3 regions of the Streptomyces sp. NPDC051064 genome follow, and region 1 is predicted to be linked to each of the others. Evidence: riboswitches for the same ligand, from Rfam matches in the RefSeq annotation. Region 1 holds a riboswitch; each other region holds the start of a gene.
The links. A riboswitch is a leader RNA that binds a small molecule or an ion and turns the genes downstream of it on or off. The one in region 1 is predicted to bind cyclic di-AMP.
Positions count from the first base shown of each region.

Region 1 (10,361 bases):
CCGGACGGCCGGCGCAGACTCCGCAAGCCGGACAAGGGCCAGGTGTTCGCCCTCGTCGCGCTGCTCGTCGGCGCCATGGTCTTCGTCGGCAACGTCGACATGGGCAGCAAGGCGGACCGTTACGTCTGGCCCGCGCTGCTGATAGGCGCGGGCTCCGTCCTGGTGTGGCGCCAGGCCGACAACGCGCGCCGCGCCCGCTGGATGGAGGTCGGCCGCCGCCGCCGTGTGCTGCAACTGGCCCGGGGACTGGCGGGCGTCGCGCTCGTCGGCCTCGGCCTCGCCGCCTTCATGGTGGTGCGGGGCTCGGCGGCCCAGCTCGGCACCGCGCTGACCGCCGCCATCGCCGTACTCACCGGGATCGCGCTGCTCGCGGGCCCCTATCTCGTGCGGATGACACAGGACCTCTCCGAGGAACGCCTGATGCGCATCCGGGCCCAGGAGCGTGCCGAGGTGGCCGCCCATGTCCACGACTCCGTCCTGCACACGCTCACGCTGATCCAGCGCAACGCGGACGACGGCGGCGAGGTCCGCAGGCTCGCCCGCGCCCAGGAGCGCGAGCTGCGCAACTGGCTGTACAACCCGGAGGGCACCGGCAAGGAGGAGGCCGAGGAGCCGGCGAGCCTCGCCGAGGCGGTCAAGCGGGCCGCCGCCGAGGTGGAGGACATGCACGGGGTCCCGCTGGAGGTCGTCGTCGTCGGCGACTGCCCGCTCGACGAGAAGCTGGCGGCGCAGATGCAGGCCGCACGCGAGGCGATGGTCAACGCCGCCAAGTACGGTGGCGAGGGCGGTGCCGTCCAGGTCTACGCGGAGGTCGAGGGCCGCACGGTCTTCGTCTCCGTACGGGACCGGGGGCCGGGATTCGACCTGGACGCCGTTCCGGGCGACAGGATGGGCGTACGAGAATCAATCATCGGCCGGATGCAGCGCAACGGCGGCACGGCGCGGCTGCGTTCGGCGCCCGGCGGGGGCACGGAAGTCGAGCTGGAGATGGAGAGGGCGAGCGAATGACCGAGAACACCGAAGCGACCGGGGGCCCGGAGCGCCGGGTACGGGTCGTGCTCGTCGACGACCACCGGATGTTCCGCACCGGCGTCCAGGCCGAGATCGGCCGCACCGAGGAGACCGGGGTCGAGGTCGTCGGCGAGGCCGCCGACGTCGATCAGGCGGTCACCGTGATCACTGCGACCCGTCCCGAGGTCGTCCTTCTCGACGTCCACCTCCCGGGAGGCGGCGGTGTCGAGGTGCTGCGGCGCTGCGCCCCGATGATGGGCGGCGTCGAGAACCCGGTGCGCTTCCTCGCGCTGTCCGTCTCGGACGCCGCCGAGGACGTCATCGGCGTCATCCGTGGCGGCGCACGCGGCTACGTCACCAAGACCATCACCGGCACCGACCTCGTCGACTCGGTCTTCCGGGTCCAGGAGGGCGACGCGGTGTTCTCGCCGAGGCTGGCCGGGTTCGTCCTTGACGCGTTCGCCTCGACGGACGCCCCGCCGGTCGACGAGGACCTGGACCGGCTGACGCAGCGCGAGCGCGAGGTGCTGCGGCTGATCGCCCGGGGGTACGCGTACAAGGAGATCGCCAAGCAGCTGTTCATCTCGGTGAAGACGGTCGAGTCCCATGTCTCGGCCGTGCTGCGCAAGCTCCAGCTCTCCAACCGGCACGAGCTGACCCGGTGGGCCACGGCGCGACGGCTGGTCTGAGCCCGGCCCGTGCTCAGGCGGGGTCGAGCGAGATGTTGAGCTTCTCGCCGGTCCTGCGGTAGCCGACGCCCGCGTAGATCCGCTCGACGTCGGGACCGCCCGGCTCCAGCCATACGGTGTGGAAGCCGCGCTCGAATGCCGTGCGGGTCAGCCAGGCGGAGAGCGCCGCACCGACGCCCCTGCGGCGGAAGGCGTCGGCGACGGCCAGACCGGCCAGTTCGCCGATGCCGTCGGCCGGGGGCGAGCAGCCGCCCGCGCCGGCGGGGCGGCCGTCCACGGTGGCCAGTCCCGAGACGCCGCCGCTCTCCGTCGCCCGGCGCAGCCAGGCGATCTCGCCGTCGTCGGGGCCGCCCTCCCCGCCGAAACCGGTGTGCTGGACGGCGGCCGCGGAGGTGAACTCCGCGTCGGTGACGGGCTCGGCGATGCGGAGGCCGTCCACCGGCTTGGGCGTAAGCAGGCCGTCGGCGGTGCAGGCCATGACGGGTGCGCGGTTCTCGACGGTGAAACCGGCCGCCAGCAGGGCCGGTTCGACTGCGGGCGCCCAGGCGGGCAGGAACTCCAGCCGGGGCAGCCGGTCGTGCTCACGGAACGCGGCGACCAGGTCGGCGACGTCCTGTGCGGTGGGTTCGGCCCCCTGGTCGGGGATGGCGTAGTTGGCGAACTTCAGCTCCCAGCCCGGGTTGTGGCGCACCGTGAAGGGGCCGACCCGGTAGTGGTCCGGCGAGCGGAGAGCGAGCGTACGGGCGTAATGCTGGATGGCGGTGTCCATGGGCCCGGGAGCCTATGCGACCCGTGTCGCTCCCGCGAAAGGCATTTCGCTGATCGGCGCGATACGGACGGGGGCACCTGGGCGCGGGGCGTGGATCATCTGGCCGCCGCCGATGTAGAGCCCGACGTGGGTGACCCCGGAGTAGAAGAAGACCAGGTCGCCCGGGGCGAGTTCGGACCGGGAGACGCGTTGGCCCGCGTTGATCTGGGTGTACGTCGTACGGGGCAGGGAGACTCCCGCCGCGCGCCAGGCGGCCTGGGTGAGGCCGGAGCAGTCGAAGGACGCGGGTCCGGTGGCGCCCCAGACGTACGGCTTGCCGAGCGCCCCGTACGCGAAGTCGACGGCCTGTGCCGCGCGGGCGTTGGGGGCGGCCACGGAACCGCGTGGGGCACCCCGGCCGGCCCGGGCGGCGCTGCCGCCGTGCGCGGCGTCGGCCGAGCGCTCGTAGCCGGCGCGCTGCTCGGCGGTGAGGCCGGCCAGGAGTTTCCGGGCGTCGGCGAGCTTGGTGCGGACCGCGTCCTTGTGCTTCTTCAGGTCGGCCCGGCGTGAGGCGAGGACCTCCAGCTCGTCCTTCGCCCGGGCGCGCAGCTGGGCGATGTCGCTGACCTGTCGGCGTACGCCCTGGAGCGCACCGGCCTGGCGGTCGCCCGCCCGGTCCTCGTAGGAGGCGCGCTCCAGATACTCGTCCGGGTCCGAGGAGAGGGCCAGCCGGACGGCGGGGTCGATGCCGGTGCTGCGGTACTGCGCGGTGGCGAACGAGCCGAGGGCGTCGCGCGAGGCGTTGAGACGCTCGGTCCTGCGGGCGGCCTCGTCCCGGAGGGCTTCGAGGGACTTCTCGGAGGCCGCCGCCTCCTCCTTCGCGCCGTTGTACTTCTCCGTGGCCACCTCGGCGTCGTGGTAGAGCCGGTCGACCTTGGCCTCGACCTGGGCCGGGGTGAGCTGGGGGTCGGCCTGGGCGGCGCCTTCGAGGGCGGTCGCGGTCGCGGCCCCGGCGAGGGCGAGGGTGGCTGCTGTGCGGGCAGCAGGCCCGGTGAACAGACGCTGCTTGGGCTTGCGGTGAGCGGCTTCTCGATGGGCGGCCACGGGGGTGGTGCGTCCTTCCGTTCGACTGCCCGTCGGTGGGTGCCGCGGGCCCGCCGGGGTCCGGCGGCGGGTCACCACAGGGGGGAGTGGCCCGCCGCCGGATTCCTGGCGGGGCGACCGGGAGCCGCCCGGTACGGGGGCGGTGGTGCAGAGCCGGTCACCTGGGAGGGACGCTAAACCCGGCGCACAGGGAAGAGGTGTAATGACAGCTATTGCCCTCATATGCTGTTTCGTTTCCGTCGGTTGACCGGAAAAATCAACCGGAGTCCGGCAATCCGCGCAGGGTCCGGGGGAACTCATCAGTAAGTCGTACCTGGCCGAAGAGTGGTGATATGGCCGCGGTTAGGCTGCGGCCATGGACGTACTCATCAATGTCTTCGTGGCCCTGCACATCATCGGTATCGCCTCCCTGCTGGGCGGCTTCCTGACCCAGATGAAGGCCATGGGGGCAGGCACGGCATGCTTCGTCCCGGCCATGCTGCACGGCGCGCTCACCATGCTCGTCACGGGTGTCGCCCTGGTCGGGCTCAACCAGGCCGACGACCAGAGCGTGAACAACGTCAAGATCGGCGTCAAGCTGCTGGTCCTGATCGTGGTCCTGGCGCTCGTCTACGTGAAGCGGGACGAGGAGAAGGTCGGCAAGGGCGCGTTCGCCGCCGTCGGCGGGCTGACGGTCGCCAACATCTTCATCGCCACGCTCTGGACCTGAGCGCGCACGGGCGGGCCCGGGGCTGTGCCCCGGGCCCGCCCGCCGGTGGTGCTGCCGCGCGTCACGCGGGGCGCACGCTGCCGTAGATCGGCATGTAGTAGATCGACTCCTCGCGGACGTTCGCACCCGGCTTCGGCGCGTGGATCATCATGCCGTCGCCCTTGTAGATGCCGACGTGGCTGATGTCGTCGTAGAAGAAGACCAGGTCTCCCGGCTGCAGATCCGCCGTGGCCACCCGGGTGCCGACCTCGACCTGGTCCCAGGTGGTGCGGGGCAGATCGACGCCCGCCTCCTTCCAGGCCGCCTGGGTGAGCCCGGAGCAGTCGTACGAGGACGGGCCAGTCGCCCCCCAGACGTACGGCTTGCCGATCTGGGCGCGTGCGAAGGCCAGGACCTTCTCGGCCTTCGAGGCGTAGCCGCTGTCGGAGCCCGTGCCGCCGGTCTCCGTGCCGGTGCCCGAGCCGGCATCCTCCTTCGCGGCCTCCTCCTTGGCGGCCTGCTCGGCCTTCTCCTTCGCGGCCTGCTGCCGGGCCAGCTCCTCGGCCTTGCGCTTGGCCTCGGCCTCCTTCTCGCGCTCCAGCTCCGCGAGTCGCGCCTTCTCCTCGGCGGTCAGCTCCGACAGCAGCGAGCGGGCCTCGGTGAGCTTCGTCTGCACCTGCTGCTTGCTGGTGCGCAGCGTGGCCTGCGACTCGGTGAGCGTCTCCAGGCTCTTCGTCGCCTCGACGCGCTTCGCCGCCGCCTCCTTCTGCTGCGTACGGAAGTCGGCGACCGCCTTCTGCTGCTGGCTGGTCATCCGGGCCATCAGCTGGTCCTGGTCGAAGTACGACTGCGGGTCGTCCGCGAGGAAGAACGTCGCCGTCGGGGCGATCGAGCCGCTGCGGTACTGCGCGGCGGCGTAGTTGCCCAGCTCCCGGCGCGTCTCGTTGAGCTTGTCGGCCCGCTTCGCCGCGGCCTCCAGCAGCGCGTCGACCTTGGAGCGCTGCTCGGCCGACGCGCTCTTCGCCTTGTTGTACTGCTGCGTCGCGGTGCCGGCCTGCCGGTACAGGGCGTCGACCTTCTTCTGCACTTCCTCGATGCTGGGCTTGGGCTCGGCGGGGGCTGCCGTCGCGCTCTGCGTGGAGAGCAGGGTGACGGAGGCGAGCGCCGCGGTCGTGAGACCGACGGCGGGGGTGGTGGTGCGCACCCGGGTGCGCGGCTTGCGATGCGACGCCAAGGCCGGCATCTCCTTCCGTGGACCGCCTACCGGGTTAGCTGTCGGGTTCGGGCGGAACGGAAGGCTGCCCTACGGTCCGGTGGAGACGGACCGATTCACCCCGGTGCTGCGTGTGGGTCCCCGGTTCCGGACACCCTTCGGGGGGTACGGATTCGGCGGGGGTGCCCGTGTGGCGCGGTTCGCCTCAAGGGGGTACGGGGCACCCGTCGGAGCACGCTAGCCAACCCGTGGTGTCCCTGTGAAGGTTGATGTTCGATATGCCCGATACATTTTCGTGACCTTTTCCGGGTGGCGGTCCACGGGCCGGGGAACCACCCTGGAATCTCACGTTCTGTGGGTGGATGATCTCGTTACGCACACGGTCCGGGGCCCTTGTCGCCGATGCGGCCCCGGGCTGTCGGTGCGGCCGCCTAGACTCGTGAGGCGATGAGCAGCCTCTTTGACGACAGTTTCCTGACCGGCCTCCAGCAAGCGGAGGACGGCCCCCCGCCGCCCCCCGAGGAGCACGCGCCCGAAGCGGTGCCGGAGGGCCTCTTCGAGGACGTCTTCGACGCGCCTCCGCCGCCGCGTGACGCCTACTACCGCGACGGTGCCCCGCGCCCCGTCACCGACTCCGCCGCGCTGCTCGAAGGGCTGAACACCGAGCAGCGTGCCGCCGTCGTGCACGCCGGGTCCCCCCTGCTCATCGTCGCCGGGGCCGGCTCGGGCAAGACCAGGGTGCTCACCCACCGGATCGCCCATCTGCTGGCCGAGCGAGGGGTCCATCCGGGGCAGATCCTCGCGATCACCTTCACCAACAAGGCCGCCGGCGAGATGAAGGAGCGCGTCGAGGACCTCGTGGGCCCGCGCGCCAACGCCATGTGGGTCATGACCTTCCACAGCGCCTGTGTGCGGATCCTGCGCCGTGAGTCGAAGCGCCTGGGCTTCACCTCCTCGTTCTCGATCTACGACGCCGCCGACTCCAAGAGGCTCATGGCGCTGGTCTGCCGCGATCTGGACCTCGACCCGAAGCGCTACCCGCCGAAGTCGTTCACGGCGAAGGTCTCGAACCTGAAGAACGAGCTGATCGACGAGGAGACGTTCGCGGGTCAGGCCGCCGACGGCTTCGAGAAGACGCTGGCCCAGGCCTACGCGCTCTACCAGGCGCGGCTGCGCGAGGCCAACGCCCTGGACTTCGACGACATCATCATGACGACGGTCCACCTGCTCCAGGCGTTCCCCGACGTCGCCGAGCACTACCGCCGCCGCTTCCGGCACGTCATGGTCGACGAGTACCAGGACACCAACCACGCCCAGTACACCCTGGTGCGCGAGCTGGTGGGCCCGGCCGGCGAGGACGACGCCCCGGGCGAGCTGTGCGTCGTCGGTGACGCGGACCAGTCGATCTACGCCTTCCGCGGCGCGACCATCCGCAACATCCTCCAGTTCGAGGAGGACTATCCGGACGCGACCACGATCATGCTGGAGCAGAACTACCGCTCCACACAGACGATCCTCTCCGCCGCCAACGCCGTCATCGAGCGCAACGAGAGCCGCCGCCCCAAGAACCTCTGGACGAACGCGGGCGCCGGCACCCGTATCGCCGGCTACGTCGCGGACACCGAGCACGACGAGGCGCAGTTCGTCGCCGACGAGATCGACCGGCTGACGGACTCCGGGGACGCGAAGGCGGGCGACGTCGCCGTCTTCTACCGCACGAACGCCCAGTCCCGTGTCTTCGAAGAGATCTTCATCCGCGTCGGACTGCCCTACAAGGTGGTCGGCGGAGTGCGCTTCTACGAGCGCAAGGAGGTCAGGGACGTCCTGGCCTACCTCCGGGTGCTGTCCAACCCCGAGGACACCGTCCCGCTGCGCCGCATCCTCAATGTGCCCAAGCGGGGCATCGGCGACCGGGCCGAGGCGATGATCGACGCCCTGTCGATGCGCGAGAAGATCTCCTTCCCGCAGGCGCTGCGCCGGGTGGACGAGGCGTACGGCATGGCGGCCCGGTCGGCGAACGCCGTGAAGCGGTTCAACACGCTGATGGAGGAGCTCCGCACGATCGTGGAGTCCGGCGCCGGCCCGGCGGTCGTGGTGGAGGCCGTCATGGAGCGGACCGGCTATCTCGCCGAACTCCAGGCATCCACCGACCCGCAGGACGAGACCCGTATCGAGAACCTCCAGGAGCTCGCGTCCGTCGCTCTCGAATTCGAGCAGGAGCGGGCGGAGGAGGAGGGTGCGGGCACCCTCGCCGAGTTCCTGGAGAAGGTCGCGCTCGTCGCCGACGCCGATCAGATCCCCGACGAGGACGAGGACGGCTCCGGCGTCGTCACGCTGATGACGCTGCACACCGCGAAGGGCCTCGAATTCCCCGTGGTGTTCCTGACGGGCATGGAGGACGGCGTTTTCCCGCACATGCGCGCGCTGGGACAGGTGAAGGAGCTGGAGGAGGAGCGCCGGCTCGCCTACGTGGGCATCACGCGCGCCCGGGAGCGCCTGTATCTGACCCGGGCGTCGATGAGGAGTGCGTGGGGGCAGCCCTCGTACAACCCGCCGTCGCGGTTCCTGGAGGAGATCCCGGACCAGCACCTGGAGTGGAAGCGCAAGGGGCCGATGGCGGCTCCGGCGGGGCCGACGTCCGGCATCACGTCGTCGCTGTCCTCGTCGCGCTCGAAGTCCGGGCCGTCGGGGTTCGCGACCCGGCGCACCTCCGAGAAGCCGGTGGTCACGCTGGTGGTCGGGGACCGGGTCACGCACGACCAGTTCGGCCTGGGCACGGTGACGGCGGTCGAGGGGTTCGGCGACCAGGCGAAGGCGACGGTCGACTTCGGCGACGAGCGGCCCAAGAAGCTGCTGCTGCGCTACGCGCCGGTCGAGAAGCTCTGACCCGGGCCGGCCGTCACAGGGGGGCAGCCCTCATGTGACGGCCGGACTCAGTTCGGGTTGATGCCGTGGCTGCGGAGCCAGGGCATGGGGTCGATCGCGGAGCCGCCACCGGGCCGTACCTCGAAGTGCAGGTGCGGGCCGGTGGAGTTGCCGGAGTTCCCCGAGTAGGCGATGACGTCGCCCGCCTTGACCGAGCCGGAGCGGATCTTGGTGGTGCTGAGGTGGCAGTACCACGTCTCGGTGCCGTCGGCCGCGGTGACGATGGCCATGTTCCCGTAGGCGCTGTTCCACTGGGTGCGGACCGTGCCGTCGGTCGCCGCCATGACGGGGGTGCCGTAGGAGACGGGGAAGTCGATGCCCGTGTGGACGGACATCCAGTTCACACCGGCCTGGCCGTAGGTGGCGCTGAGGCCGTGCTGCTTCACGGGCAGCATGAACTTGGGACGCGCGGCCTCGCGGCGCGCGGCCTCCTCCTCGCGCTTCTTCTTCTCGGCGGCCTGACGCTCCTTCAGGTCGATGCGCTCCTGGGTGCGGCTGGCGCGGTCGGCGAAGTTCTCGGCGTCGGCGCTGAGGTTGGCGAGCTGGGTGTCCAGCTTGTTGTTGGCCACGGCCGGCTTGACCGTGTCGGCGGCCGCCATGGACGCGGTCTCGTCCTTCGTCTCCTCGCCTCCGCCGACACCGCTCACCGAGGCCGCGGCGATGCCCGCGACGCTCATGACGCAGGCGGAGGGGACGGCGACGGTGAGGAGCGCCGAGCGCTTCGCGGGGGTACGGCGCCGGCCCCGGCCGCCGCGCGGGGCGGCGGAACGGTTCACGGGGCGGGCGGATGCGGCCACGGACGCGGACTCCGCGGTCACGTCGACGACGTCCGAGAGCGGCTCGGGCTCACCGCGGGCTTCGAGAGCCTCGGCGTACGGGTCGGTCTGTGCGATCCCGTCCCCGGCGGTTCCGGCGTGGTCGTGGGAGCCGGGGGAGTCGTGCGGGTCCTGGGCGCCGTGGAGGTCGTGGAGGTCTTGGGCGCCGACGCCGTCGTGGGAGGCGAACTCGGCGGTCTCGTACGGCTCGTAGGACGCCGACTGGTGTTCGTACGAGGGATACGACGTCTGTGCGGGTGCGTACGCGGCGTCCTCGGGCGTGGCGCCGGTGTTCCAGGCGGTGGCGTCGAAGGTGCCGGTGTCGGGCGTCGCGTAGCTCTCGTAACCCGTGGTCTCGAAGGCGGGCACGCTGTACGTGCCGGTCGCGTAGGCCGTGGTCTCGAACGTCGTGGTGGGGAAGGCGCCTGTGTCGCCCGTCGCCCACTGGCCGGCCTGGCCGGTGTGGTCCCAGCCCGTGGTGTCCCACTGGCCCGTCGCGTCGGGGGCGGGGGCCTGGGCCGGGATTCCGGCCTCGGGCATCCAGGCGGCCGTCGTGTCGTAGCCCTGGGGCGCCTGCGGGGGGTGGGCCTGGGCGTCATAGGCGTCGTACGAGGCCTGCTGATGCGCTCCGGTGTCCCACTGGCCGCCGCCGTAGCCGCCGTCGTACGCCGGGGCGTAGCCGCCGCCGTACGTCGTTCCGTGGCTGCTGTCGTGCTGACCCGGCAGGGTTCCGAAGAGCGGGTCGGTGTCGAAGCTGCCGGTGGACTGGCTGTCGTATCCGGCATACCCGGCGTGGGGGTGCTGGTCGTTCACCAACTTCTCTCTCGCCTCGGCAGCAGGACCTGTTCCGGGGTCCGGTGGGGGGATCCCAGGGTGAGTAGTGGCCGCGACTGTACCCGGCGGTAGGTGAGGACGACAATCTTCGGCGGCTTTCAGCCCCTCAGGAAACGGGCAATCGGCCGCCTTTCGGTGGACCGGAGAGGCAGCCTTGGCTCTATGTTCGACAATTGTTCTATTCGACGGGGGCGTGTGGGGGCCTGAGGCGGGGGATCAGGCGACGGAGGCGGCTCCCGGAGCAGCTCCCGGAGCTCCGAGGGACGCGCCGTCGGACTCGAGTGCCTGACGGATCGCGGACGCGATCGCGGGGTGGACCGGCAGGGCGAGATGG
Region 1 covers NZ_JBITFK010000002.1:334,972-345,332, forward strand. Annotated here, with positions in the region: gene ACIBCU_RS08365 (PspC domain-containing protein) at 1-1,008, shown strand, start outside; gene ACIBCU_RS08370 (response regulator transcription factor) at 1,005-1,700, shown strand; gene ACIBCU_RS08375 (GNAT family N-acetyltransferase) at 1,714-2,469, opposite strand; gene ACIBCU_RS08380 (NlpC/P60 family protein) at 2,482-3,552, opposite strand; gene ACIBCU_RS08385 (hypothetical protein) at 3,908-4,261, shown strand; gene ACIBCU_RS08390 (NlpC/P60 family protein) at 4,323-5,483, opposite strand; cyclic di-AMP (ydaO/yuaA leader) riboswitch at 5,482-5,642, opposite strand; gene pcrA (DNA helicase PcrA) at 5,901-8,339, shown strand; gene ACIBCU_RS08400 (M23 family metallopeptidase) at 8,387-10,006, opposite strand; gene ACIBCU_RS08405 (esterase/lipase family protein) at 10,244-10,361, opposite strand, start outside.

Region 2 (10,361 bases), on a different contig from region 1:
CCAGGCGTACAGACCCCTGCCGAGGTCCACGACTTCCCCACCCGTGATCGACATGGGCTGATTATGCCGACCGTATTCCGGCCGCGCGTTCGAACTCGGCCAACGCGCGCGTCCGATGACGTGAAATCGCCCCTCACCGGGGCCACCCGCCACCGCCCGGTGACCGTCCGAGGTCGCCGAGAAGCGGTCCTACAGGGGATTTTCCGCCTGATGTACGGGATGCCGGCAGCGGAGTTCGCGCCATGCGACCGATACCCACACGGCTTCGACGGAACCGGATCGAGTCGGCTACCCACCGAGCATGGCCGAAAACCGACCCTGCTCGGGTAACGGAGGTGTGAACTCTTTGCTTGTTCTTGCTCGATTACCCCATGTAACATGCAGAATTGAACAAGTGGGCGTCGATTTCACACAGCCCCGTCCCACCAGGTGCGAGCAGCAGTGGAAGCGGAGTGCGGACATGTCGCATGTCGAGACCGAGACAGCCGGCCAGCCCGGGTGCTGGCGCCGTGCCGCGGAGGTCGCTGCCGACCGGAAGGCGGCCCTGCCCGCCACCGGTGAGCGCATCGCCGTCGTCGGCTGCGGAACGTCGTATTACATGGCACAGGCGTACGCCTCGCTCCGCGAGGATTCCGGGCAGGGCGAGTCGGACGCCTACGCCGCCTCGGAGTTCCCCTTCGGGCGCACGTACGACCGGGTCGTCGCGCTGACGCGGTCGGGGACGACCACGGAGGTCCTCGGCCTGCTGACGCGGCTGCGGGGCGCCACCCGGACCGTCGCCGTCACCGCTGACCCGCGGACCCCGGTGATGGCCGCGGCCGACGATGTGGTGGTCCTCGACTTCGCCGACGAACGGTCCGTGGTCCAGACGAGGTTCGCGACGACCGCGCTGACGCTGCTCCGGGCCCATCTCGGGCTGCACACCGAGGACGTCGTACGGGACGCGGAGACCGCGCTTGCGGAGCCGCTGCCCGAAGGGCTCCTGGAATGCGCCCAGTTCAGCTTCCTGGGGCAGGGGTGGACGGTAGGGATCGCCAACGAGGCGGCGCTCAAGATGAAGGAGGCGTCCCTGTCCTGGACCGAGTCGTACCCGGCGATGGAGTACCGCCACGGCCCCATCAGCATCGCCACGGCCGGGACCGCGACCTGGATGTTCGGCACCGCTCCGGAAGGGCTACGGGAGCAGGTGCTGGCGACCGGGGCCCGCTGGGTGGAGAGCGGACTGGACCCGCTGGCCGACCTGGTCCGGGTCCAGCGGCTGGCGATCGCCCGCGCGGCGGCCCGTGGCCTCGACCCCGACCTGCCGCGCCATCTGACCAGGTCGGTGGTGCTCGGCACGGCTCCGGGAGCCTGACGGCTCCACGGCATGCCTAGGGCCTTTCGTTCGGATCCGGCGCGATCCGAACGAGAGGCCCTGACCACCGGGCCGGTCGTCCGGCCCGGTGCTCAGGCATGGCCCTGAAGAGGTCAGGCCTCTTCGAAGTAGGCGTCCAGCGCCTCGTCGAGCTCCGCCGTCCACCCCTTGAGGTCGCCCCGGGATCCGGCTTCGACCTCGGCGTTGAACCACCGGCGGCTCGACAGGTGGACCGTCACGGTGAACCGGCGCCCGAAGCGGCCGGTCTTGACCTCGACCGCGCCGATCTCGGCCCAGTCGAACTCAGCCTCCTGGTCGTCGAGGCGGAAGCGGACGCCGTCCGCGTCCACTCTGATGGATCCGCGCCGGTCGCTGACCTCGAAGACGGGGCCGTCCTCATCGGCGGCACTCTTGCCGGGCACGGGCCCGGCCTCCGGGGCCGTCCCGTCGGCCGGGGCCTCATCGTCGTCCCCGGCCGTGCCGTCGGAGGCCGCGTCGTCCACGGCGGTGTCCTCGGGGGCGGCCGCGGATTCATCCACGGCCCCCTCGGCGAGCGCGTCCGCAGTCCCGGTCTCCCGGGTCTCCTCGGCCTCCTCGGGCTTCTGGGGCGCCGCCTTCTCCGCCTCCGCCTCCGCCTCCGTCCGCGCGGGGGCAGGGGCCGTCAGGCCGGGGATGTACGCCGGGTCTGTCCCCGCGGCGAACTCGGGCTTGGTGTTCGAATCTATGCGCTGCTCCACGGCGGGCAGTATGGACGACGAACCTGTACGAGACCAGTCACCCGTGCCCCGCCCGGCCTGTCGGCGACACCTCGGCCGCCCTGACGCCGACGGCGGCCGAGCCTCCGGACCCTATCGGCGCCGGAAAACGGACGACGGGTGGTGCGGGTTCCGCCGAACCCGCACCACCCGTCACTTCTGTCCCTCTGTCACACGCCCGTGCGCCAGCGGTCCCGCCTCGGCGAGGCTCAGTAGGCCCCGAAGACGTTGTCGATGGAGCCGTACTTGTCCGCGGCGTAGTTGCACGCGGCCGTGATGTTGGCGACCGGGTCGTAGCTGTCCATCGACGTACCGGGCACGTGGTAGGCCTGGAAGGTCGGGTCGATGACCTGCAGCAGACCCTTGGACGGGACGCCGTTGATCGCGTTGATGTCCCAGTTGTTGATGGCCTGGGGGTCGCCCGCGGACTCGCGGATGATGTTCCGGTGGATGCCCTCGTAGCTGCCGGGGATGCCGTGCTCGGCCATGACGGCGAGCGACTCCTTGATCCAGCCGTCGAGGTCGTCCGTGTACGAGACCGGCTCGGCGGCCGGAGCGGCCTCGGCGGCGGGTGCGCCTTCCGCGGCGGTGGGGGTGCTCGTGCGCTCCGAACGGTCGGCGCGGTCGGCGCTCTCCGCGGCACGGTCGGACGAGGCGGAGGCCTTGGATTCGGCCTTGTCGCCCTTGTCCGCCGACTTGTTCTCGGCCTTGCCGCCGATGGTCAGCTTCAGACCCGGGTGAATCAGGTCGGGGTTTGCGCCGACAACCTTCTCGTTGTCCTCGTACAGGGCCTTCCAGCCACCGTTCACGGAATGCTCACGCGCGATCTTTGCAAGGGTGTCACCCAAGATCACGGAATAGGTGGTGGACTTGGACTTCTGCGCGGCAATTCCCTTGCCGGACGCGGCAGTCGACGTCGCAGCCTTTTCCACGGCGGCCGGCTGGGCCGGGGCCGCGAAGGCGCCGGTCGCACCGATCAGAGGAAGGGCCAGGGCGGCTCCGCCCGTGCTCACGGCGATGATGCCACGGGTGAGCGAACTGGTCCTGGAACGACGGTGCTTACCGTTTTCGGGCATGCTGAATTCCTCTCCGTCGCCTGCGAAGTGAGCTGTCGGGTTCGGGCTGGAGATGCCCGGCCGCACGCGAATGCGACTTCACCCCGAGCCGCTCCGGAAACCGGATCGGCGCTTACTTGGGTCCCCCGCTCCTGCCGTACGAGAAGTGGTCGGGTAACCGGACGGCGGCAGGATTCGGCGTTCCGCCCGGAGTGATGGTGACCGTAGGCGAGAAATAGGGAAAGGAACAAGCCTGGCGCGATGATCACAATTCATTCGCAAGATCAATTCTCGGGAATTCATGTAATCCACCCCACATCGCGCCGCCCATTTCTCTTGGCGCAGAAGGGAACCGACTGCCGCGCCCCTGCGTCCGGGACCCATAAGGTGACCCTGGTCACGGAGTCCGATTCGGGCGATTTGCGCCCACGCGAAGGCCCCAGGTCACACGAAATGACCTTTTATGGATTACAGGATTAATTCCAAAAAACCGCCTTAAATCGGGCATATGACTCACAGCTGAGACCCAGGCGCATACCGAGGGCGCCCACGTGGAACCGATCCGCCTATGACTGAAAGCCCTCTCGCCTCGGCGCCCCGGATCACTGTCCTGCCCGTCCAGCCCGGGGATCCCCCCTTCCGGATCGTGGAGATCGACGGAGAGGTGATCGGGAGCGCGACGGCGATGACGGATGTGCTGATCGCCGCCGCGGCGGCCGGCATTCCGGTCCACGACCTCGACGACCCGGCCGTCATCCGCTGGGTGGGCGGCGGCAAGCTCACCTGGAAGCCGCGCTGAGCGGGGCGGCAGGGGGCGGTGGGGGTGCGGTCGGCGGATCAGGCGCCCGGCGGAGGCTCGCACGTCGCGGGACCGGCCCGCGAGAGACGCGCAGATGCTGGGTATATTCCACAGATGCCTTGCAAATGCAAGCCTTTGAGCCATATCGTGCATCACATGCAGACCTACACCATCGGGCAGGCGGCACGTCTTCTCGGCGTGAGCCCGGACACCGCCCGCCGCTGGGCGGACGCCGGTCGGGTAGCGACCCATCGCGACGAGGGCGGGCGCCGCCTCATCGACGGCCGCGATCTGGCCGCGTTCTCGATCGAGGTCGGTCAGGCCTCCCCCGGCGAGGAGGAGGTCCCCTACACCTCGGCGCGCAACGCCTTCCCCGGCATCGTCACCGCGGTGAAGCTGGGCGACGTAGCGGCACAGGTGGAGATCCAGGCCGGCCCGCACCGCCTCGTCTCGCTGCTGACCCGGGAAGCCGTGGAGGAACTGGGACTCGAGGTCGGCATGCAGGCCACGGCCCGCGTGAAGTCGACCAGCGTGCACATCGACCGCACCTGACGCGGCATCTGCCGCCCGGGAGCAGCGGCATCACCCAGGAGGTGCCGACCCGGGCGGTGGGAGGGCGACCGTAGCCGGGAGTCTGTCAGCCCATCAGTCCGGCGGCGAGGGTAGCCCCCAGTTCCCAGCACGCCTCCGTGTCGGCCTTGCCCGGCTCACCGGTGACGGTCACGGCATCGGCCGTACGCCGCCATCCGAGGCCCGTGGTGATCGTCTCGATGGACCGTACGGCGCCGGTGACGTCGTTGCCGCCGTGCACGTAGTAACCGAAGGGCCGGCCCTTCGTCCCGTCCAGGCACGGGTAGTAGACCTGGTCGAAGAAGTGTTTCAGGGCGCCGGACATGTACCCGAGGTTCGCCGGGGTGCCGAGGAGGTAGCCGTCGGCCGCGAGCACATCGGAGGCCGTGGCGGAGAGCGCCGCCCGTCGCACGACCCGGACGCCTTCGATGTCCTCCGTCGTCGCGCCGGAGAGCACCGCCTCGAACAGCGCCTGGCAGTTGGGCGAGGGGGTGTGATGCACGATCAGCAGAGTGGCCACGCCCCCGAACCTACCCGTTCACCGATTCCCGCGTCCCCGTCGAGGGACGCGGGGCCGCGAGGCGCGGACGCCCTTTCAGCCGGCGGCGCGGAAGCCGCGCAGCCGGAGGCTGTTGCCGACGACGAAGACCGACGAGAACGCCATGGCCGCACCGGCGATCATGGGGTTGAGCAGGCCGGCGGCGGCGAGCGGGAGGGCCGCCACGTTGTAGGCGAAGGCCCAGAACAGGTTCGAGCGGATCGTGCCCAGCGTCCTGCGGGAGAGCCGGATCGCGTCGGCGGCCACCCGCAGGTCCCCGCGTACGAGAGTCAGGTCACCGGCCTCGATGGCGGCGTCCGTGCCCGTCCCCATGGACAGACCCAGGTCCGCCTGGGCGAGCGCGGCCGCGTCGTTGACCCCGTCGCCGACCATGGCGACGCTGCGTCCTTCCGCCTGGAGCCTCCTGACGACCTCGACCTTGTCCTGCGGCATCACCTCGGCGATGACCTCGTCGATGCCGACCTCGGCAGCGACGGATGCGGCGACCGCCTTGTTGTCGCCGGTCAGCAGGACGGGGGTCAGCCCGAGGTCACGCAGCCGCCGGACCGCTTCGGCGCTGGTCTCCTTGACGGCGTCAGCGACCTCCAGGACCGCACGCGCCTCGCCGTCCCAGGCCACCGCGATCACGGTCCGCCCGTCCTGCTCGGCCAGGTCCTTGGCCTTCCTGAGCTCTTCGGGAAGCTCGATCGCCCAGTCGGCCAGCAGCTTCTCCCTGCCGACGAAGACCGCGTGGCCCTCGACGACGCCCTGCACACCGAGGCCGGGGACGTTGGTGAAGTCCTCGGGCGTGGGCAGCGTGCCCACGGTCCCGGCGGCGCCCTCGGCGACGGCCCGGGCGATCGGGTGTTCGGAGGAGTGCTCCAGCGCGCCCCCGAGGCGCAGCACTTCGGCCTCGTCCGTGGAGGCGGCCGCGTGGACCTTCAGCAGCGTCATGCGGCCCGTGGTGACGGTGCCCGTCTTGTCGAGGAGGATCGTGTCGGCCCTGCGGGTGTTCTCCAGGACCTCCGGGCCCTTGATCAGGATGCCGAGCTGGGCCCCGCGGCCGGTGCCGACGAGCAGGGCGGTGGGCGTGGCCAGGCCCAGTGCGCAGGGGCAGGCGATGATCAGTACGGAGACGGCAGCCGTGAAGGCCGCGGTGAGTCCGGCGCCCGAGCCGAGCCAGAAGCCGAGCGTGGCGAGCGCCAGTCCGATGACGACCGGCACGAAGACCGCGGAGATCCTGTCGGCAAGGCGCTGCGCGGAGGCCTTGCCGCTCTGGGCCTCTTCCACGAGCGTGGCCATCCGGGCCAGCTGGGTGTCGGCGCCGACCCTGGTGGCCTCGACGACCAGGCGGCCGCCGGCGTTGAGGGTCGCCCCGGTGACGGAGTCACCGGTGGAGACCTCGACGGGCACCGACTCGCCGGTGAGCATCGAGACGTCGACCGCCGAGGAGCCCTCGACGACGGTCCCGTCCGTGGCGATCTTCTCGCCGGGGCGGACCAGGAAGCGGTCCCCCACGTGCAGACCGGCCGTGGGCAGGGTGATCTCACGGCCCTCGCGCAGCACGGTGACTTCCTTGGCGCCCAGCTCCATGAGCGCCTTGAGGGCGGCGCCCGCCTTGCGCTTGGAGCGGGCCTCGAAATACCGGCCGGCCAGGATGAAGGCCGTGACACCGGCGGCGGCCTCCAGGTAGATGTTCCCCGCTCCGTCGCCGCGGCTGATCGTGAATTCGAATGGATGCGTCATGCCCGGCATCCCGGCGGTTCCGAAGAAGAGCGCCCACAGCGACCAGAGGAACGCCGCCGACGTGCCGACCGAGATCAGGGTGTCCATGGTTGCCGCACCGTGACGGACGTTGGTCCAGGCCGCGCGGTGGAAGGGCCAGGCCGCGTAGGTGACGACCGGGGCGGCCAGTGTGAGGGAGAGCCACTGCCAGTACTCGAACTGGAGGGCCGGGATCATGGCCATCGCGACGACCGGCGCGGCGAGCAGTACCGCGGTGACGAGCCGCTGGCGCAGGGACCTCAGCTCCCCGTCGGCGCGCTCGTCCTCGCCCCGGCCGGGGGCGGGCTCGCCGGAGTCGCCCGGCTCGGGGAGGGGCGGGGCCGGGCGCTGGGCGGAGTAGCCGGTGGCCTCGACCGTGGCGATCAGGTCATCGACCGAGATGTCCCCGGCGAAGGCGACTCTGGCCTTCTCCGTGGCGTAGTTGACCGTGGCCTCGACCCCCTCCATGCGGTTGAGCTTCTTCTCGATCCGCGCCGCGCACGAGGCGCAGGTCATGCCGCCGATGGCGAGCTCGACCCGGTCGGCGCCGGGAATGGCTGAAGTCATTTACTGCTCCTCGTCCGAACGGAACCCAGTATACCCTTCATGGGTATTCTTCCCCTCGGCCAGGTGTACCCCCCACCCGTATGTGTGGCAAGTCTCCGCGATGCCGTTACAGATACCCTCCACGGGTATAGCACCGGCCCACCGGCCGGGGGGCCTCCAGATCTCCGAGGGCGGTTACGAAGCCCGCCCTGACGGCCGAGGTCGACGGGTACACGGTCTCCCTGAACGGCACCCTGCGCCCCGACGTGCCGGAGCACCTCACCTTCAGGTGCGGAAGGACGGCCGGCCCGTCACCGGTCTGCAGCCCTATCTCGGCGCGTACGGGCATCTCGTCGCCCTGCGCGCCGGTGACCTCACCTATCTCCACGTGCACCCCAACGGGGAGCCAGGCGACGGTTCCACGGAAGCCGGGCCGGAGGTCTCGTTCACCGCGACGGCGCCAGTTCCGCCACCTGCCGGCTCTTCCTGGACTTCAAGCACGACGGCACCGTCCGGACGGCGGCCTTCACCGTCCCGTCCGGGGCGGGGGCAGACACCCCCCGTCCGGCGACGCCTTCGGACGAGCACGAAGACGGGGGCCACGGCCACTGACGTACGGCGGCTGCCGGTGCGGCTTCCCGGTCCCCCTCAGAGCTCCAGGTTCCCCAGCCACGCGTCCTGCCCGTCGGCCAAAGGCCGCCACAGAGGCAGGGCCTCGAACCGGCAGGCGAAGGTGAGGCCGGCGTCCACGCCGTCACCCCCCACCCGGTGGACCCAGGCGTCGGGCGTGTCCTCCGGTGCCCGCAGCAGGAAGAACGTGGTCCGGCGCGGCTGCCGCGTCAGCGGGTGCGGCCTCTCGTCGACGGCTGCCGGCCGGATCACGCCGGCGGTCAGCAGGCCGGTCTCCTCGGCGACCTCCCGCAGAACGGCGTGGGACAGCTCCTCGCCCGGCTCGACTCCCCCTGCGGGAACCTGGGTTCCGGCGTCAGCCATGCCGACGTGGTCGAACACCAGCAGCTCCGCGCCCTCGCGACGACGGATCACATACGCGGCGACACGGATTCTCGGCCTGCTCATCCCCGTCCCCTTCCTTCTCGGCCGACGGCGAGTCCCGTTACAGCGACGTGAGCCGGGCGAGCGTCTGCTTCAGCTCCTCGCGGAGCGTACGGCCTGCAGCGTCGCCGTCCCCCGTGCGACGGCGTCCACCAGCGAGGCGTGGCCCTCGTCGCCGTGGTTTGGGTCCCCGGAGCGCAGTTCGAGCAGGGCGAGCATGTCGATCAGCCCCTTTCGCAGCGTGGGGACGAATTCGGTGAACAGCGCCGAGAGTACGGGGTTGTGTGCCGCCGCGACCACGGCCGCGTGCAGGGCGACGTCCGCGTCGAGGAACGCGGCGTCGCCCGATTCGGCGGCGGCGCGGCGTCCGGCCAGGTAATTCTCAGGACCAGCGCCGGTGGTTCAGCCGGCCGCTGCGACGCTGTGCCTGACGAAGCGTCGGACGGCCGGTGTCGAACGCTCCCGCGGCCAGACCAGCCGCAGGGGCACGGCCGGCCCGTCCTCCAGGAGGATCCCGACAGTTCCCTCGGGCGCTCCGGTGCCGTCGGCCGGCGGGGCCGCGAGCGCGACGGCCTGCCCGAGCCGGACCACCGCCAGCATCTGCAGACCGTCGCTCACCTGGGGCCCCGGCGTGCCCGGCAGTCCGTCCGGCCAGAGGCCCGGGTCGTTGAGCTGGGCGCCCGGGCCGAGCCAGCCGAGCAGTGGTTCGCCTGCGAGGTCGGCGATCGTCAGGGTCTCCCGGTCCGCCAGCCGGTGCCCGGTCCCCAACAGCACGCTGACGCTTTCGTGGCGGAGCACCACGCTGTCCAGTCCGTGCCCGGGCAGCGCGGCGCGCAGAAGCGCGATGTCCGCCTGCCCCGACCGCAATCGGTCGAGCTGGTCGTCGATCGTGCCGACGGTCATCCGGGCCGGATGCCGCGGACCGGTCTCGTTGTACGCCCGGATCATGCCGTCCAGCAGAGCGGCGTCACAGCCGGGCCCGGTCACCGTCACCGAGTTCCGCTGCTCGGCCGCCCGGCGTACCCGCGAGGTGACGTTCCCCGCCTGTGCCAGCAGCGACCTGCCCTCTTCGAGCATCGCGTGACCGGCGGCGGTGGGTGTGACGCCCTTCGGTGTACGCAGCAGCAGGGTGGTGCCCACGGTCCTCTCCAGAGCCAGGATCGCCCGGGAGAGTGCGGGCTGCGTCATCGACAGCCTCTGTGCGGCGCGGGTGAAGTTGCCCTCCTCCGCCACAGCGACGAAGTAGTGGACCTGCCGGATCTCCACATCACCCATGCGCACATCTTCCCACCTGTGGCCATGCCGCCCCGGCATCGGCCCATGCCGGACCGGAACTTCCATGATCAGCGCGCGGCCTGTCTGCTGGAGGCACGGACGGGGCTCACCCGCCCACGGACGACGCGGCGAATGGGAGCACGGAAATGACTGAGCACACCCCGAAGGCAGTGGTGACGGCCGGCACCGGCGGCATAGGCCTGGAGACGGCCGTGGGGCTGGCACGGCAAGGATGGGACGTCACTCTCGTCGCCCGCGACCCGGCCCGGGGAGAGGCGGCGGTGGCCCGTGTCGACGAGGCCGCCGGGCGCGGCGCGGGGCGTTTCGTCCGCGCTGAACTGTCGTCGCTCGCCGAGACCCGGCGGCTCGGGGAGCGCCTCGCCGGCGAAGGCGCCCTGGACCTCCTGGTGAACAACGTGGGCGGCATGTGGACCGAACGGTGGGAGAGCCCCGAGGGCATCGAGGCGAGCATCGCACTGAACCACCTCTCGCCCTACGTCCTCACCGAGGCGCTTCTCGACGCGCTCGCCGCCGCGGCCCCGAGCCGCATCGTGAACGTCACGTCGAGCGCCATCGCCGCGGCCGAGACCGTGTTCGACGACGCCGAACCAGCGGGCCCCCACTACGGTCTGGCCGCCACGGGGCGGGCCAA
Region 2 covers NZ_JBITFK010000005.1:417,373-427,733, forward strand. Annotated here, with positions in the region: gene ACIBCU_RS20090 (MBL fold metallo-hydrolase) at 1-54, opposite strand, end outside; gene ACIBCU_RS20095 (sugar isomerase) at 461-1,354, shown strand; gene ACIBCU_RS20100 (hypothetical protein) at 1,468-2,091, opposite strand; gene ACIBCU_RS20105 (LysM peptidoglycan-binding domain-containing protein) at 2,319-3,185, opposite strand; cyclic di-AMP (ydaO/yuaA leader) riboswitch at 3,190-3,375, opposite strand; gene ACIBCU_RS20110 (hypothetical protein) at 3,733-3,963, shown strand; gene ACIBCU_RS20115 (helix-turn-helix transcriptional regulator) at 4,120-4,515, shown strand; gene ACIBCU_RS20120 (NAD(P)H-dependent oxidoreductase) at 4,601-5,053, opposite strand; gene ACIBCU_RS20125 (heavy metal translocating P-type ATPase) at 5,129-7,402, opposite strand; partial or broken gene ACIBCU_RS20130 (hypothetical protein) at 7,567-7,993, shown strand; gene ACIBCU_RS20135 (NUDIX domain-containing protein) at 8,030-8,458, opposite strand; gene ACIBCU_RS20140 (FCD domain-containing protein) at 8,528-8,809, opposite strand; gene ACIBCU_RS20145 (LysR family transcriptional regulator) at 8,837-9,709, opposite strand; gene ACIBCU_RS20150 (SDR family NAD(P)-dependent oxidoreductase) at 9,856-10,361, shown strand, end outside.
Region 2: it holds a riboswitch for cyclic di-AMP, as region 1 does, so the genes downstream of both, ACIBCU_RS20105 (LysM peptidoglycan-binding domain-containing protein) here and ACIBCU_RS08390 (NlpC/P60 family protein) in region 1, are expected to answer to the same signal.

Region 3 (10,361 bases), on a different contig from region 1:
CTCCTTCTGCGGGAAGCCCCGCATGCCGGAGATGACGTTGTCGCCGAGGACCTTCGCCTGACGCAGCGCGTGCTGGGCGTTCGGCGGGCACCAGGCGTTCGGGTTACCGGCGCGGCGGCCGACCATGTCCGGCACCTGGGCGTTGTCGCCCGCGGCCCAGATGTAGTCGGTGCCCTGCACCTGGAGCTTCTCGGAGGTGTCCACGTGACCACGCGGGCCGAGCGGCAGACCGAAGCGGGCCAGCGCCGGGTTCGGCTTCACGCCGGCCGTCCACACGATCGTGCTGGAGTCGACCTCGAGGCCGTTCTTCAGCACCACGTGGCCGTCGACGCAGGAGTCCATGGAGGTCGAGAGGTAGACCTCGACACCGCGGCTCTCCAGGTGCTCCTTGCCGTACGCACCCAGCTTCGGGCCGACCTCGGGAAGGATCTTGTCGGCGGCGTCGACCAGGATGAAGCGCATGTCCTCGCGCTTCACGCTCGTGTAGTACTTCGCCGCGTCGCGCGCCATGTCCTCGACCTCGCCGATGGTCTCCGCGCCGGCGAAGCCGCCGCCCACGAAGACGAACGTCAGCGCCTTGCGGCGGACGTCCTCATCGGTCGTCGAGTCGGCCTTGTCCAGCTGCTCGAGGACGTGGTTGCGCAGACCGATGGACTCCTCGATGCCCTTCATGCCGATGCCCTGCTCGGCGAGGCCGGGGATCGGGAAGGTGCGGGAGACCGCGCCCATCGCGATGACCAGGTAGTCGAAGGGCAGCTCGTAGGCCTCGCCGACGAGCGGCGCGACCGTGGCGACCTTGCGGTCCTGATCGATGGTCGTGACACGGCCGGTGAGAACCTCTGCCTTCGGCAGCACGCGTCGCAGCGGGACGACGACATGCCGAGGCGAGATGCTGCCGGCAGCAGCTTCGGGGAGGAAGGGCTGGTACGTCATGTACGAGCGCGGGTCGACGACCGTGACGGTCGCCTCTCCATACCGCATCTTCTTCAGAATGCGACGAGCTGCGTACAGGCCTACGTACCCACCGCCTACAACGAGGATCCTGGGACGCTCCGTGGTGCTCATGCCATCGAGTATCCACCCCCCTAGGGGGGCATGCTCGTGAGCCCCTTCACAAGGTATGCGCCACCCTCTGCTACACTTCGCCGCCCACGTGACCCAGGTCATGGTGCGAACGGGGAACCACGACGCTCCGGCGAACGTTGTTCACCACTTGTGAGCTGGCCCTTGAGCCCTTCGGCAAGATGAACCACCCGCCGGGGACATGCCGTCGCCACACCCCCGAAACGCTCCCGCGGCACACGCGCGCGGGCCTCCGGGCGGCCCGTACCGCCCTCCAGGAGCAGAACTTCGCCCGGTAGGGCCGAATTCCTTGTGAAGAAGTTCACGAAGTTCGTCGGGCGGCCTCGCGAAAGCCCTCTCCGAACGGGTCCGGAGAGGGCTCCACCAGCTCAAAGGTGCAGGCCGGAAAGCGTTTGAGCGCCACCTCGCCGCACCGGGGCCCGCTCGGTGATCAGGCCGCCGACCAGGCGATCCCGTCGAGGATGTCGTGCTCGCTGACGACGACCTCCCGCGCACCGGTCCGCTCCATCACCGCGAGCAGGACGAGCGCCCCCGAGGCGATCACATCGACCCGGCCCGGGTGCATCGCGGGGATCGCCGCACGCTCCTCGTGCGTCGAGGCGAGCAGCCGCGCGGTGATCTCCCGGACCTGCGCGAGGGAGACCCGGGAGTGGTGGATCGCCTCGGAGTCGTACTCCTCGAGCCCGAGCGCCATGGCGGCGACGGTGGTGACCGTCCCGGCGAGGCCGACGAGCGTCGCCGCGGAGGAGATCGGCACGCTCTCCTCGGCCAGGTCCAGGGCGGCCCCGACGTCCGCGCGGATCGCGGCGATCCGGTCGGGCGTGGGCGGGTCCACCACGGCCCCGTCCAGGACCAGGTGACGCTCCGTCATGCGTACGCAGCCGATGTCCACGGACCGGGCCGCGCGCACGCGGTCGTCACCGACGACGAACTCGGTGGAGCCGCCGCCGATGTCCACGACGAGGTAGGGCTTCTCCAGGTGGTCGCTGCCCACCAGTTCCTTGGTGGCGCCGTCGAAGGAGAGCTGCGCCTCCTCGTCCCCCGTGACGACCTCCGGCTCGACCCCCAGGATGTCCAGGACGCCGCGGACGAACGTGTCGCTGTTCTCCGCGTCGCGGGAGGCGGACGTGGCGACGAACCGGATCCGTTCGGCGCCGAGCTCCTTGACCGCCTCCGCGTACTCGCGGCAGGCGTCGAAGGTGCGCTCCAGCGCCTCGGGGGCCAGCCGGCCGGTCCGGTCGACGCCCTGGCCGAGCCGGACGATCCGCATCCGGCGGTCGACCTCGGTGAACTCTCCGGTGGCGGGGTCCACGTCGGCGACGAGCAGGCGGATGGAGTTGGTACCGCAGTCGATGGCGGCAACGCGGGTCATGGGGCTCCTGTGGTTGTACGTGTACCGGCGGATCAGGAAGCGTCGGGCCCGGCGTCGTCGGAGCCGCACGGTGTGACGCACGGCCCCTTCGCCCACCACTCCGGCAGCATCGCGATCGCCTCGTCGCCCAGCGGGTTGACCCCGGGGCCCGCCGCCAGCGAGTGGCCGACCAGGACGTGCAGGCACTTCACCCGGTCCGGCATGCCGCCCGCGCTCGGGAAGCCCTCCAGGACCTCGATGGCGTCACGGCGCGCGATGTAGTCCTCGTGCGCGGCGCGGTAGGCGGCCGCCAGCTCCGGGTCCGTGGTGAGCCGCTCGGTCATCTCCTTCATGACCCCGTTGGCCTCCAGCGTGCCGATCGCCGACGCGGCACGCGGACAGGTCAGGTAATACGTCGTCGGGAACGGCGTGCCGTCCTCCAGACGGGGCTGCGTCTCGACCACGTCCGGGTTGCCGCAGGGGCAGCGGTGCGCGATGGCGCGCAGCCCGCGCGGCGGCCGGCCGAGCTGGAGCTCGAACGCGGCGATGTCCGCGGCGGTGGGCGTGGTGGATTCGGTCTGCGGAGGGGGCGTGTCCATGCCTGCCTTGAATGTCATCGGTCGGACTGTATGAATCGGTACGGGGAGAAGACGCGGCGCGGGTACGGAACCCGGTGCCGGGACGGGGTCATTCGCGGTCCGCGCTGTCGACGCCGTCCCAGAGGTTCGAGTGCCAGGGCCGCCCCGTCGCCCCCGGCTCCCCCCGGCGCACCTCGGCCGCGTCCGGGTCGACCACCGTATAACCGGTCTCGCCGGGCAGCACGTAGTGCAGGTGCTGGCGCGCGAGACGGCGGATGTACGCGTCGTCCTTGAGCCGCGCCTTCTCGTCACGCAGCTCCTCGGTCCGCTCGTGCGCCTCCCGCGAGAGCCTCTCCTGATCGGCGATCTGGTCGCGCTGGGAGATGTACTGCCGCATGGGATACGCGAGGGCGACCACCAGGGAGCAGACGATCAGCGCCAGGAACGCGGCCCGCCCGGTGAGCCGCGAACGGCGGGCCTGGCGGCGGTTCTGGGACCGGTAGACGCGGGCCGCCGTCTGCTCACCGAGCAGCCGCAGCCTGGTCGCGGTGGAGAACCGGTCGCGGTCCTTCCCGGCCATGTCTCACGCCTCCCCGTTACGCACGTCCGTCCCCGCACACGGTACGGGACCGGATGCGGGGACGGACGGAGGCTGGTGCTCCGGACTCGGGCTGTCAGCCCTCGAAGCGGAACCGCGGGAACGCCGAACGACCGGCGTACACGGCGGCGTCGTCGAGGATCTCCTCGATGCGCAGCAGCTGGTTGTACTTGGCGACGCGGTCCGAGCGGGCCGGGGCACCGGTCTTGATCTGGCCGCAGTTCACGGCGACGGCGAGGTCGGCGATGGTGACGTCCTCGGTCTCACCGGAGCGGTGGGACATCATGCACTTGAAGCCGTTGCGCTGGGCCAGCTCGACGGCGTCCAGGGTCTCGGTCAGCGAACCGATCTGGTTGACCTTGACGAGCAGGGCGTTGGCCGAGCCCTCCTCGATGCCACGGGCGAGGCGCTCGGGGTTGGTGACGAACAGGTCGTCGCCGACGATCTGCACCTTGGAGCCGAGCTTGTCGGTGATGACCTTCCAGCCCGCCCAGTCGTCCTCGTACAGCGGGTCCTCGATGGAGACCAGCGGGTACGCGGAGACGAGCTCCTCGTAGTACTCGGTCATCTCGGCCGCCGAACGGGACTTGCCCTCGAACTCGTAGACGCCGTCCTTGTAGAACTCGGACGCGGCGACGTCGAGCGCGAGCGCGATGTCGCGGCCCGGGACGTAACCGGCCTCCTTGACGGCCTCGAGGATGAGGTCGAGGGCGGCGCGGTTGGACTCGAGGTTGGGGGCGAAGCCGCCCTCGTCACCGAGACCGGTGGACAGGCCCTTGGTCTTCAGGACCTTCTTCAGGGTGTGGTAGATCTCCGCACCCCAGCGCAGGGCCTCGGAGAAGGACTCGGCGCCGATCGGCGCGATCATGAACTCCTGGATGTCCACGTTGGAGTCGGCGTGCGAGCCGCCGTTCAGGATGTTCATCATCGGAACGGGCAGCAGGTGCGCGTTCGGGCCGCCGAGGTAGCGGAACAGCGGGAGGTCGGAGGCCTCGGAGGCGGCGTGCGCCACGGCCAGCGAGACACCGAGGATGGCGTTGGCGCCGAGGGAGGCCTTGTTCTCGGTCGCGTCCAGGTCGAACATCGCCTGGTCGATGAGGCGCTGCTCGGTGGCGTCGTAACCGACGAGCTCCGGGCCGATCTGCTCGATCACGGCGAGGACGGCCTTCTCGACGCCCTTGCCCTGGTAGCGGTTGGGGTCACCGTCGCGAAGCTCAATGGCCTCGAACGCACCGGTGGAGGCGCCGGACGGAACAGCAGCACGTCCCGTGCTGCCGTCGTCGAGGCCAACCTCGACCTCGACGGTGGGGTTGCCCCGGGAGTCGAGGATTTCCCTGGCTACGACGACGTCGATGGACGGCACGAGGCATCTCCTTCTGGGATCTGACACTGGTTGTGCAGGGTCACTGTGGCCTTGCGCCACGAGCCTAACCGGCTCGGCGCGCTCCGTCGGCCGTCCGCCCGTCCCCTGGGACGAAAAAGGACCCAAGGGCCTGCATTCCGGGCAAAGCTCCAGAATTCTACTGACGAGTAACCACAACAGTTGAACACTCACCCTTACGGCGAGCCCGCGTCCACACCCCGTCGGAGGGTCCGGACGCGGCCCGGCCCGGCGCGCGGGGGGTCTGCGCGCCGGGCCGGGCTCCGGGGCAGGAGGAAGACCCCGGGGTACTACCGACTGCTTCGGGTTCCGACTACTTCAGGTGGAGCTGCTGACCCGGGAAGATCAGGTCGGCCTTGTCGACGATGTCGTCGTTCAGCTTGAACAGCTTCTGCCAGCCACCCTTGACCTTCTTCGCGTCGGCGATCTTGCTGAGGGTGTCGCCGGACTTCACCTTGTACTCGCCGTCACCCTTCTCGACCTTCTCACCGGTGGGGGTGGTGACGGTCTTCTCGGGAGCCGTGCGCTTCTCGCTGCGCGTGGTGGGCTGCTCGGCCTTGCGCTCCGGCGCGGCCTGCGGGGCCGTGTCGCCGTTCTTCGCGGAGCCGGTGTCGACACCCGGGTCCACACCGTCGTTCGTCAGACCGCCGGCGCCGGCGCAGGCCCAGGCGCCCGGGCCCTGAAGGTCGAGGAGCTTCTCGGCGGCGGCTATCTGCTGGTCCTTGGTGGCCAGGTCGGCGCGGGAGGCGTACTGGGTGCCGCCGGCGGCCGCCCAGCTGGACTGCGAGAACTGCAGGCCGCCGTAGTAGCCGTTGCCGGTGTTGATGGACCAGTTGCCACCCGACTCGCACTGGGCGACGGCGTCCCAGGTGTCGACGGAGGCGGCGGAGGCGCCGGTCGCGCCCATCAGCGGTACGGCGACTGCGGCACCGGCGACACCGGCCAGGGTCGCGACACGGACGGCCTTGGACGGGCGACGGTGCTTGCCCTTGCTGGAAAGCAGCATGGTTCTCCTCACCGACGCCTACGAGGTGAGCTGTCGGGTTCGGGCCTGTGAGTTGCCCGGTCGCCCTCACTTTCGGACGACTTCACCCCTAGCCGTGTCTCCGCCCGTCTTCCGACGGCCGGGTCCGGCGCTTACCTGGGTCCCCCGCTCCTGCCTACGGCGCTTTACGCGTCGGTTCCCTTCGGCCGACGGCAGGATTCGGCGTGACGGTCGAAGGTGCCCGCGGTGCGAGCGGCTCCGACCGTAAACACACGCAACCCCCACATTCAAAGATGGACATAACGACTAATCAGCCCGTAACGCCCCCACGTGGAGGGTCGTTTTCGCAGGTCGGAGCCAATATGGACGGAGCGGGCGGACCGGACGCACCAGTTGAAGCAAAGAGACCCATGTCTCACTTACGCATAAGCGGACATAGGCCTCTGAACTACCCCCTCTTTCGGGGTGTTTTCACGCTTTTGATCAGTTGGTGGCGGCCTCCGCCCGGCTGCCCTGCGCGTCCGCCCCGAGGTCCAGGGTCTGGCCGGGAAGGATCAGGTCCGGGTCGGAGCCCAGCTCGTCCTCGTTGGCCGCGTAGAGCGCGGTCCAGCCGCCGGGAAGCTCCTGCGCGTCGGCGATCGCCCAGAGGTTGTCGCCCTCGCGGACGGTGTACGTCCCCTCCGCGCCCTGACGCGCGTCGGATTCACCGCGCGAGGCGTGGCGGCCGGACTCGCGCCCGTCGTCCTGGCCGGTCCTGGCGGTCGCCTCAGGGGCCGGCGTGCCGCGGTGCTTGCCGCCCTCCTCCGTGCCGCCCTTCGGGGCGCCGGACGTCCCGGAGGCCTCGGGGGACGGAGTGGCGGACGGCGTCGTGCCGGCCTCGTCACCCTCGCCCGTCCTGCCGTCGGACGCGTCCCGGCCCGCCTCGCCCTTCGCGTCGGAGTCGTCCGAGGTGGCGGCGTCGTCCGAGCTGTCCGCCGGGTCGGTCGCGTCGGAGGAAGGCGTCCCGGACGGCGTCGCGGAATCCGAGGGCTCGGCCGAGGGCTCGGCGGACTCCTCGCCGCCCGGGTCGACGCCGGGCAGCCCCTCGTCCAGGGAGAGCCCGGAGATCACCGAGCAGCTGGCCCACGCCTGCGGTCCCTTGTCGTCCAGGATCTTCTCCGCGACCGCTATCTGCTGCGAGCGGCTGGCGAGGTCGGCGCGCGGCGCGTACGCCGTGCCACCGTAGGCCGACCAGGTGTCCTGCGAGAGCTGCAGGCCACCGTAGTAGCCGTTGTCGAGGTCGGCACTCCACATGCCACCGCTCTCGCACTCGGCGACCCGGTCCCAGGTCGACGCGTCGGCGGCCTGTGCGCCGCCCGCGCCGAGCAGCGGGATGGCAATGGCCGATCCGGTGACGCCTGCAGCGACGACGATGGCGGGTGCCTGACGAGGGCGACGGTGTCTGCCGGTCGCGGAGCCCATGGGATTGCCTTCCGTGTGACTGACGTGTGACGGGTGAGTCGAACGGTGAACCTAGCCGTACTCGAACGTGTGTCACAAGTCGATGCAGCGGAGATCACGTGAAAGTCACAGAGTTGACAGGCTGTCACTTTTTTCCACCCGATGTCCGGGACCGAACTCCACGGGAAGCGTGCGCAGTCCACGCATGATGAGCCCGCCGCGCCAGCGCAAATCGGCAGGTTCCGCGGCAAGCCGCAGGTCGGGAAGGCGCCTCAGCAGCGTCGCCAGCGCCACCTGGCCCTCCAGCCGGGCCAGCGGCGCACCCAGGCAGTAGTGGATGCCGTGCCCGTATCCGAGGTGCTGATTGTCACTGCGCGCGAGATCCAGGGTGTCCGCATCCTGGAACCGCTCCGGGTCCCGGTCGGCGGCGGCCAGCACCACGAGAACCGGGTCCCCCGCCGCGATGTCCTGCCCTCCCAGCGTCACGGGTTCGGTGGCGTAACGCCATGTCGCGAGCTCCACCGGGCCGTCGTAGCGCAGCAGCTCCTCGATGCCCGTGGCGAGCAGGTCCGTCTCCCCGGCGGCCAGCGAGCGTTCCAGGCGCTCGCGCTGGGACGGATTGCGCAGCAGCGCGTAGGTGCCGTTGCCGATGAGGTTCACGGTCGTCTCGAAACCGGCGAAAAGGAGGATGAATGCCATCGCCGCGGCCTCGTTCTCGCTGAGGTGCTCGCCGTGGTCGCTCGCCCGGATCAGCCCGGAGATCAGGTCGTCGCCGGGATTCTCCCTTTTGCGGTGGATGAGTTCGGCGAGATAGCCGCGCATCTTCTTGACCGACCTGGCCACCCCGCCGCGCGGTCCGCCGCCGTGCCGGATCATCATGCCCGCCCAGTCGCGGAAGTCGTCCTGGTCCTCCCGGGGCACGCCCAGCAGGTCGCAGATCGCGTAGATCGGCAGAGGGAACGCGAAGTCATGGATGAGGTCCGCCTTCCCCTCCTCGATGAAGGTGTCGATGAGGCGGTCCGTCAGCTCCTGCACGCGCGGCGCGAACTCCGCGACCCGGCGCGGAGTGAACGCCTTGGACACGAGCCGGCGCAGTCGGGTGTGGTCCGGGGGGTCGATGTTCAGCAGGTGCGTCATCAGCTCCGCCTTGCGCTCCCCCGGGATGCCCGTCTTCCCCTTGGCGTTGGCGGAGCCCGCGTGGTGGGCGGGGTTCTTGGAGAGCCGGGTGTCGGCGAGCGCCTGCCGGGCATCGGCGTAGCGGGTCACCAGCCAGGCCTCGACACCGCTGGGCAGCTTCGTGCGGTGCACGGGGCTGTGCTCGCGGAGCCAGGCGTAGGCGGGGTACGGGTCGGTGGCGAACTCCCAGGTGAAGAGTTCGGGGGCTGCGTCGGGCGTGGGAGCCGTCCCGGGGCTGTCGTTCACTCCTCGACGCCGTCCGGAGCGGCCCCGGGCCCCCCGAGGCCCTCCGCCGCCCGGATCGCGTCCCGGTAGGCGCGGGCGGCGGCCCGCAGGGCGGCCTCCGGGTCGGTGCCGTCCTGCTCGGCCTCCACGGCGAGAGCGAGCAGCCGGTAGCCGACCCCGTCGCCCTCGGGGAGCGCTGCGTCGAGGCTCGCGGCCCGGGCCCTGCTGCCGAGCTTGGCGGCCAGCGCCAGACCGGGCTGGCCGAGCGGCACCCCGTCGGTGACCGACTCGCGCTGCTTCTCGATCGCCTTCGTACGGAGCCAGTGCGCGTGGACGTCCTCCGGGGTCTCGGCGGTCTCGTCGCCGAACACATGCGGATGACGGTGGATCAGCTTCTCGACGATCGTGGCCGCGACATCGTCGATGCCGAACGGCTCCTCCTGGTCCTCCTGCGCGATCCGGGCGTGGAAGACGACCTGGAGCAGTACGTCGCCGAGCTCCTCGCGCAGCTCCTCGCGGTCGCCGTCCTCGATGGCCTCGACCAGTTCGTACGCCTCCTCGATGGCGTACTTCGCGAGTCCTTCGTGCGTCTTCTGCGAGGTCCACGGGCATTCGAGCCGGACCCGGTCCATGACCTGGACCAGGTCCAGGAGCCGCGCGCCCGGCAGGTCGTACGAACCGGGCAGCAGCTCCAGGTCCGGCATCTGCACCCGGCCCGAGCCGCCGAGCCGGGCCAGGCCGTCGGTGAGCGGCTGGTTCCCCTCGCCGCCCACCAGCACCACCACGGTCCGGCCGCCCGCGCAGTCGTCCACCAGGTCCTCGGCCGAGGGCGCGGTGTGTTCCACGGCCACCCCCGCCTCCCGCAGATAGGGCAGCTGCGGATGGCCGGACTCGGCGCACAGCACGCGGTCCGCCGCGTGCAGCGTCTGCCAGGCGGGCCAGGACAGCAGACCGGGGGCGACCCGGTGGCTGGCGGTGAGCAGGACGATACGGCCGGGGTCTTCAGCGTTCACACCCCGAACCTACCTCCGGTCGGGCGGGGTCAGGCGCCTGCCTCGGGCTCCTGCCCCTGGACCGGCGTGACCTGGGTGATCCACGGGGCCTTGTACGTGCTGAGCTGGACCTTCTTGTTGTCCCAGCTGCCGTAGCGCGGATTGACCTCGATGTGCAGCGCCTTCGACGCCTTGGTGAGGCTCTCGCCGACCGCCTGCACCCCGACGGGGTTCTGCAGGTCGGCGCCGAGCGCCTGGGCCAGCTTCTGGAGCTGGACCTCCTGGCGCAGACTCGCCTCGATCTGGCCGGGCGCCACCCAGCGCTGCTCCAGCATCAGCGTCTTCACGCCCTCGTCCCCGCCGGACTGCTCGGCGGCGGCGCTGCGGATCTGCTGGACCTCCTTGCGGCTGACGCTCACCCCGGCGTCCTTCGCGGCGCGGTCCAGGACCCGCCCGAAGATCAGGCCGGACAGCTTGACCCGGGTCAGCTGGCCCGACTTCGTCACCAGGTCCACGGACCGTTCGGAGTCCTGCTGCGCGGTGCGCACGTCG
Region 3 covers NZ_JBITFK010000010.1:252,219-262,579, reverse strand. Annotated here, with positions in the region: gene ACIBCU_RS31960 (NAD(P)/FAD-dependent oxidoreductase) at 1-1,065, opposite strand, end outside; gene ACIBCU_RS31955 (Ppx/GppA phosphatase family protein) at 1,514-2,455, opposite strand; gene ACIBCU_RS31950 (DUF501 domain-containing protein) at 2,488-3,033, opposite strand; gene ACIBCU_RS31945 (septum formation initiator family protein) at 3,122-3,592, opposite strand; gene eno (phosphopyruvate hydratase) at 3,687-4,973, opposite strand; gene ACIBCU_RS31935 (transglycosylase family protein) at 5,305-5,997, opposite strand; cyclic di-AMP (ydaO/yuaA leader) riboswitch at 5,998-6,169, opposite strand; gene ACIBCU_RS31930 (transglycosylase family protein) at 6,460-7,437, opposite strand; gene ACIBCU_RS31925 (cytochrome P450) at 7,543-8,838, opposite strand; gene ACIBCU_RS31920 (nucleoside triphosphate pyrophosphohydrolase) at 8,835-9,830, opposite strand; gene ACIBCU_RS31915 (SurA N-terminal domain-containing protein) at 9,860-10,361, opposite strand, start outside.
Region 3: it holds a riboswitch for cyclic di-AMP, as region 1 does, so the genes downstream of both, ACIBCU_RS31935 (transglycosylase family protein) here and ACIBCU_RS08390 (NlpC/P60 family protein) in region 1, are expected to answer to the same signal.